Regions from separate parts of the Bacillus pretiosus genome, predicted to be linked through region 1. Evidence: riboswitches for the same ligand, from Rfam matches in the RefSeq annotation. Region 1 holds a riboswitch; the other holds the start of a gene.
What was found. Region 1 has a riboswitch for FMN ahead of ribD (bifunctional diaminohydroxyphosphoribosylaminopyrimidine deaminase/5-amino-6-(5-phosphoribosylamino)uracil reductase RibD). Riboswitches for the same ligand answer to the same signal wherever they lie in the genome.
Positions count from the first base shown of each region.

Region 2: it holds a riboswitch for FMN, as region 1 does, so the genes downstream of both, ACU8YW_RS07505 (ECF transporter S component) here and ribD (bifunctional diaminohydroxyphosphoribosylaminopyrimidine deaminase/5-amino-6-(5-phosphoribosylamino)uracil reductase RibD) in region 1, are expected to answer to the same signal.

Region 1 is NZ_CM129593.1:3,961,132-3,964,545, forward strand. It holds gene ACU8YW_RS20215 (alpha/beta hydrolase) at 1-465, shown strand, start outside; gene ACU8YW_RS20220 (DUF2552 family protein) at 476-721, opposite strand; gene ACU8YW_RS20225 (CDGSH iron-sulfur domain-containing protein) at 861-1,067, shown strand; FMN riboswitch at 1,256-1,399, shown strand; gene ribD (bifunctional diaminohydroxyphosphoribosylaminopyrimidine deaminase/5-amino-6-(5-phosphoribosylamino)uracil reductase RibD) at 1,710-2,822, shown strand; gene ribE (riboflavin synthase subunit alpha) at 2,804-3,414, shown strand, end outside.
Region 2 is NZ_CM129593.1:1,431,311-1,434,724, reverse strand. It holds gene ACU8YW_RS07515 (YpbB family protein) at 1-479, opposite strand, end outside; gene ACU8YW_RS07510 (ferredoxin) at 769-1,017, shown strand; gene ACU8YW_RS07505 (ECF transporter S component) at 1,141-1,719, opposite strand; FMN riboswitch at 1,882-2,021, opposite strand; gene ACU8YW_RS07500 (hypothetical protein) at 2,267-2,953, shown strand; gene ACU8YW_RS07495 (LysM peptidoglycan-binding domain-containing M23 family metallopeptidase) at 2,983-3,414, opposite strand, start outside.

The DNA of each region.
Region 1 (3,414 bases):
GGTATTCATGGTGAATCTATGGGAGCTGCAACACTTCTTCAATACGCAGGACTTGTAGAAGATGGTGCTGATTTCTATATTGCAGATTGTCCTTTTTCTGATTTCTACGGGCAATTACAACACCGTTTAAAGGTTGAATTCCATTTACCTAAATGGCCTTTATTACCTTTAGCAAATGCTTTTTTAAAAGTACGTGACGGTTATACGATTCGCGAAGTTTCACCAATCGATTGTATAAAAAATATTAATAATCCCGTCCTCTTTATTCATAGTAAAGATGATGATTATATTTTAGCTGATATGACGAAATCACTATATGAAGCAAAAGAAAACAATAAACAACTTTATATTGCAGAACGCGGTGCACACGCTTGCTCTTATAACGAAAATAAAGAAGAGTATGAAGCAGCCGTTGATCAATTTTTAAACTCATATGTAAAAGAAACAAAAAACAGGCTTGCATAAGCCTGTTTTTTTATTGCGCTAAAACGTCTGTAACTTGTTCCATATTTACAGAAATCCATTGCATTGCATCATCTAACGTTGGAAATTCTGTCGTTTGAAATGTTACTTCATCTTGAAGTAACCAAACATCCTTTGCCTCTTGCCCTACACCTGCAATGGACCAATGTAACAAACTATATGGATGATTATCATTCAAAAATGATGCCCACGTGCGCTCATTTGCAATGTTTCGTAATGTATGTAATTGTTTATCCATCTCTCGTCACCTTACTCTAGTCAGTTATAAAAAACATTATAACACTCTCTTCTCTCCCAAAGAAAGTGCTCATTTTATATTGTCAAGTACTTCTCTTAATTATATGATGAAATTAAGCGTTTGGGAAGGAGGGATAGCGTTGGCGAAAGTACAAATTAAAGTAAATGATAATGGCTCTTTTCGCGTTACAGGGGACGTGGAATTAGTCGATTCACAAGGGAATGTATTCCCAGCAAAACCGGCATTTTCTTTATGCCGTTGTGGTTTATCAAAAAATATGCCTTATTGTGATGCTTCGCATAAAGGGAAATTCGAGTCTGTCGTTAGAGCACCAGAGGCAGAATAATTTTACATGTGACATGCACATTTTTTTGTGCATGTTTTTTCTTTTCATTAACTCTCGTCCCCCTTTTCCTTACAACATTCCTCGTACTTTTGTCCTCATTCCAACTTACATATATTTTCACACAATTCTTCACATTCGAATATTTTTTTCTAGCCTTTTATTTTTTTTGTGCTATAATTTGAGCAAACAACATCCTTCGGGGTCGGGTGAAATTCCCAACCGGCGGTGATGAAGTGCAAACTTCTAAGTCCGTGACCCGTTTTCAACTCGAAAACGGTGGATCTAGTGAAACTCTAGGGCCGACAGTATAGTCTGGATGGGAGAAGGATATGTTTTCTAGTAATTTTATATAGCGAATACACTTTTATTTCAGTATGCATATTTTTAAAGTTTCGTTTTGAATCTTTATATATGTTTTATTTTGTATACTTATGTTTCTATACTGAAATAAAAAGATACGACTAGCGTTTGAAAAATTCGATATTTTTGCTAGGTTTTTTCCTTATGCAAAAATACCAATCAACGTTAGGTTTCTTTCCTGTACTTTCGTATTCGAACTATATTTCTAGAAATCACGTCTCCCAAACCCCAAGGATATAAAATCCTTGGGGTTTTTTGATTTTTTCAGGAGAGGTGAAGAGAATGACAGATCAAGAATATATGAGGATTGCCCTACAGTTAGCAGAAGGGACATCTGGACAAACAAGTCCAAACCCTATGGTTGGTGCTGTTGTTGTAAAAGAAGGAAACATCGTCGGTATTGGCGCTCATTTACGTGCTGGTGAAGAACACGCAGAAGTTCACGCGCTTCATATGGCTGGTGAAAAAGCAAAAGGAGCTACCGTGTATGTAACACTTGAACCGTGTAGCCATTTTGGAAAAACACCACCTTGCTGTGAATTACTCATCAAAAAAGAAGTTAAGCGCGTTGTAATCGCTACTCTTGATTGTAATCCGCTCGTTTCTGGTAATGGAAAAAGGAGATTAGAAGAAGCTGGAATCGAAGTAACGACTGGTGTTCTTGAAGCGGAAGCAGTTTTACTAAATCGTTTCTTTTTTCACTACATGAAAACGAAGCGTCCATTTGTAACAATAAAAACAGCGATGAGCTTAGATGGAAAAACAGCAACTGTCACGGGTGAAAGTAAGTGGATTACAGGTGAAGAAGCACGAGCTGATGTTCACCAATATCGTCATACACATGATGCGATTCTCGTTGGAGTGAATACAGTTATAGCTGATAATCCGCATTTAACGACAAGAATTCCTAACGGAGGTAAAAATCCTATTCGTGTTATTTTAGATACCCATTTACGAACGCCACCATCTTCTCATGTCATAACAGATGGTTTAGCACCGACATGGATTATTGTCGGTAAGGATGTAAATAAAGAGAAAATAGCTTCTTATGAATCTGAAAATATAGCTATATTCCAAATGAAAACAAAACATATAGAAATCAAGGACCTCCTTTTCTTTCTTGGAGAGAAGCAAATTCTTTCTCTATTCGTTGAAGGTGGTCAAACAGTTCACGCAAGCTTCTTACAAACAAAGCATTTCAATGAAATTATAACTTATATAAGCCCGATATTAATTGGTGGGAATGATGCCCCTACTTTATTTGGTGGAAATGGTTTCGCAGCATTGCAAGATGCACTTTCCTTGGAAATTCAAGAGATGAAACAAATTGGTGATGATATAAAAATCGTTGCGAATGCCCGAAGTGAGGTGACGGAATGTTTACAGGAATTGTAGAAGAATTAGGAACGATTGCAAACATGCAACAAAGCGGAGAAGCGATGAAGTTAACGATCCATGCGAATAAAATTTTATCAGATGTTCACTTAGGTGATAGTATCGCGGTTAACGGTATTTGCTTAACTGTAACGAGTTTCACAACAGCTTCATTCACAGTGGATGCAATGCCTGAAACGATGCAATCAACATCACTTCGCATGCTTAAACAACACTCTAAAGTAAATTTAGAGCGGGCGATAGCTGCAAACGGACGATTCGGTGGGCATTTCGTTTCAGGACATATTGATGGCATTGGAACGATATTAAACAAAAAACAGCACTATAATGCCGTCTATTACAAAATAGCTATTTCTGATGAATTGCTGCGCTATTGTTTGCATAAAGGTTCCGTTGCTGTTGATGGAACGAGTTTAACAATATTTGATATAGACGAATCTTCCATCACAATCTCACTCATCCCGCACACAGTAAGTGAATCTGTTATCGGAGCAAAGAATGCCGGTGACATCGTAAACATTGAGTGTGACATGATCGGTAAATATATCGAACGCTTTATTTCTAAACCTGTAAAACGAACAGGTTCAATGAG
Region 2 (3,414 bases), 2.5 Mb from region 1:
CGCCTATATGGTATACCTGTTAAAAAGCGTTTTACCCACATCATTATTTCTGTATCTTGTTGAATGGGAATAAATTTCGTATTATTCTGTTGTAAATTAGATATAGTTTGAATAATTAATGATAAACGTTTCCAAAATGTTTCACCTAATTCACCATAGTGTAAACTATGTAAATGCGCGGGAAAAGCATACACTTCCTCCCATGTATGTAACTGCATTTTACCTTTAGATGTTAACAAATATGTATTTTCATGTATTTCTCGAATCAAATCTGCTTGCAACAACTTTGCAACTTCACGATCATAGTCTGTTCTATTTAACGATTTATATATTCCAAACAAAAATGAAATTCGGAACATGTTTCCATCTTGTAACGTTTGCGAAGATCGTTTTCCTTTTAATAAATAATAAATAGAAGAAACGGTCCTTTCACCATTCAATTGTTTTAAACAATACAATAAAGTATATTGTAGTTGCATTACCGCTTCCACCTTTCAATCTAGCTTAATTACTTTTTAGTATGATTGCACTTACTCATTAAACTTATCATATCGGCACTATGTACTTGTATATAGTATATTGTACCAAACGAAATAACATTTACGTATTTTGAAAATCTTATGACATAATGCAAAAATTAGTTGACACTCTAATTGATAAGGATTATCATTATAATTTTATGTTGAAAAGTTTTAAAAACCGTTTTACAATAAGGTTATAATTTTTATGGCGAGCTTTTCACATACATATTATCAGGAGGGAAAAAAGATGGCAAAATATACAATCGTTGATAAAGATACTTGTATCGCATGTGGTGCTTGCGGCGCTGCTGCACCAGACATTTATGATTATGATGATGAAGGTATTGCATTTGTAACGTTAGACGATAACCAAGGTATCGTTGAAATTCCAGATGTATTAATTGAAGATATGATGGATGCATTCGAAGGTTGTCCAACTGACTCAATTAAAGTTGCTGATGAATCATTTGATGGCGACTCTTTAAAATTCGAATAGTCTTTTATTAACTTCAAAAAATATCCCTCATTCATATGAGGGATATTTTTTGTTTTCTATTTTCATTCTACTTAATAAAAAACCACTAATAGTTCCATACTACTAATGGTTTTATTTTATATTTTATGCATTTTTCATTTTTGCAAACACCCATACTTTCAGGCGTGAGAATAACGCTACAAATACAATTGTCACAACAATTCCTTTAATCAAATTAAATGGTAAGATTGCCGTTACAACCGTTGTTCTTATAGCCTCGCTAGACATAGCTGGTGAATTTAAAAACCAAGTGTAAGCTGGGAATATAATGATGTAATTTAATACACTCATAATGAGCGCCATTGTAATTGTCCCTAGCATTAATCCTGTCGTTAAACTCTTAACAGTACGATACTTTCTAAATAAGAAAGCTGCCGGTCCAATAAATAAACATCCTGCAATAAAGTTAGCAATTTCTCCAACTGGCACTCCCGTTAAACTCCCTTGAATTCCGTAATGTAAAATATTCTTTATCGCCTCTACAATTATCCCTGCAACTGGCCCGAAAATAATTGCTGCAATTAGAGCTGGTACATCACTAAAATCAATTTTTAAAAATGGCGGAAGCCCTGGAAACGGGAAATCCAACATCATCAGTAAATATGCAATACTACTTAGCATCGCTACACTCACCATCTGCACTACACTGTTTTTTTGTTTCATCTTTCTCTCTCCTTTTCCATCGATCTTCTCATGGAAAGTGGAAAGGTTCTGCTATGCCTACTTTTTCATAGAACGAAAAAACCCTTTGTGTTTTACACAAAGGGAGAATTTAAGGCACATCAAACAGACGTTCAAATCCATATCTTTTTTGAACGCTTGAACCTCCATCTTCTCCCATCCAGACTATACTGTCGGCTTTGGAATCACACCAAATCCTGCCTTAACGGCTCGCGGGCTTAGAACAAAATCACATATAGTTCATCACCGCCGGTCGGGATTTTCACCCTGCCCCGAAGATAGACCGATATTCTATTTTCCACTTTATTATACAACAACATAATCGTATTGTGAACAAAAAAAGTGTAACTTATTAAAAATAAGTTATTAATTTTATATAATTAAAACCAATCACTATATTTTACAATACACCCCAGATTTTTTAGTATTCGGCATTTCCCCTATGAATCCCCTAGTCATATATAATGAAAAGTGATAAGATGTTGAATTGTTAAGATAAGAACATTTTCTGGATTATGGAGGAAATGTCATGAAAAAAGAAAAGAGACACTCTATTCGAGAAGCAATGAAAAAAAACTTAAGAAAAGAATACTTTTACTTAAAAAAAGAATTACTTTTCTACTGTCCAATTGATTTAGGCACATTCTCAAGCGAGACATACTATGCTGCTTTCGATGAAGATGGCATCAGTATTTATCAGTATGATAAAAAAACAGAGAGTAAATTAAAACTGTGTGAGCGTCACCCATGGAAAAGTTGGAATAAAGTGAAGGTGGATCATTATTTGACAACTTCTCAATTTATTTTTCAAGGTGAGCGAAACTGGATATTATCCCTTTTCCAAAAAGGAAAAGAAGCTCAAAAAATAATTGAAGAGCACACATCTTTACAAACTGAAGTTGTTTCCCGCTCCTTCTTGAAAAAACTTCCAGGGTTCCGTTCTAATGCACCGTTGAATAAATACATCGGCAGCATTTGCTACACTGCACTTATTGCATTTTTATTAAAATGGATGATTCCATTTCAAGCACCACAAATCGCCCTGTACTCCATTTCAATCGGTTGTATGCTTCTTGGTTTACTTTGTTTGACAATCGGTTTAATTGAACCGACTATTGTACTATTTCGAACGAACGAAAAAACAAGAACGAAAGTATTTTACTTATATAGCTACTTAGCTATTTCTGGATTTATATGTGTCTTTATTTTTTGGTAAAAAAAGAGCTAGTTTAACTAGCTCTTTTTTTACTTTACGTATAATTGTTGATTTGGATAAATCCTATCTTGCTGCAGTCCATTTTTATCTTTAACTTCCTTAACTGACATACTAAATTTCCGTGCAATACTAACTAAAGTGTCCCCTTTTTGGACGACATATAAGGATGAGGAAACAACTTCATTTCTCTGTTCATTTAGAACAAGCAATGGATTCATCGCATTCTTTTTCGCCATCGTCCATCTTCCTTGATGAACTTCTAAATGTAAGTGTGCACCTCTCGATTCTCCTGTATTTCCTACTTCTCCAATTATTTCTCCTTTTGAAATATAATCCCCTTGAACTACATATCTCTTATTTAAATGCGCATACACGGCCTCATATTCTCCATGTTTAATAAATACAACGTTTCCATAACTACTTGAATAGTAAGACTTTGTTACCTTACCTTCTTGAATAGC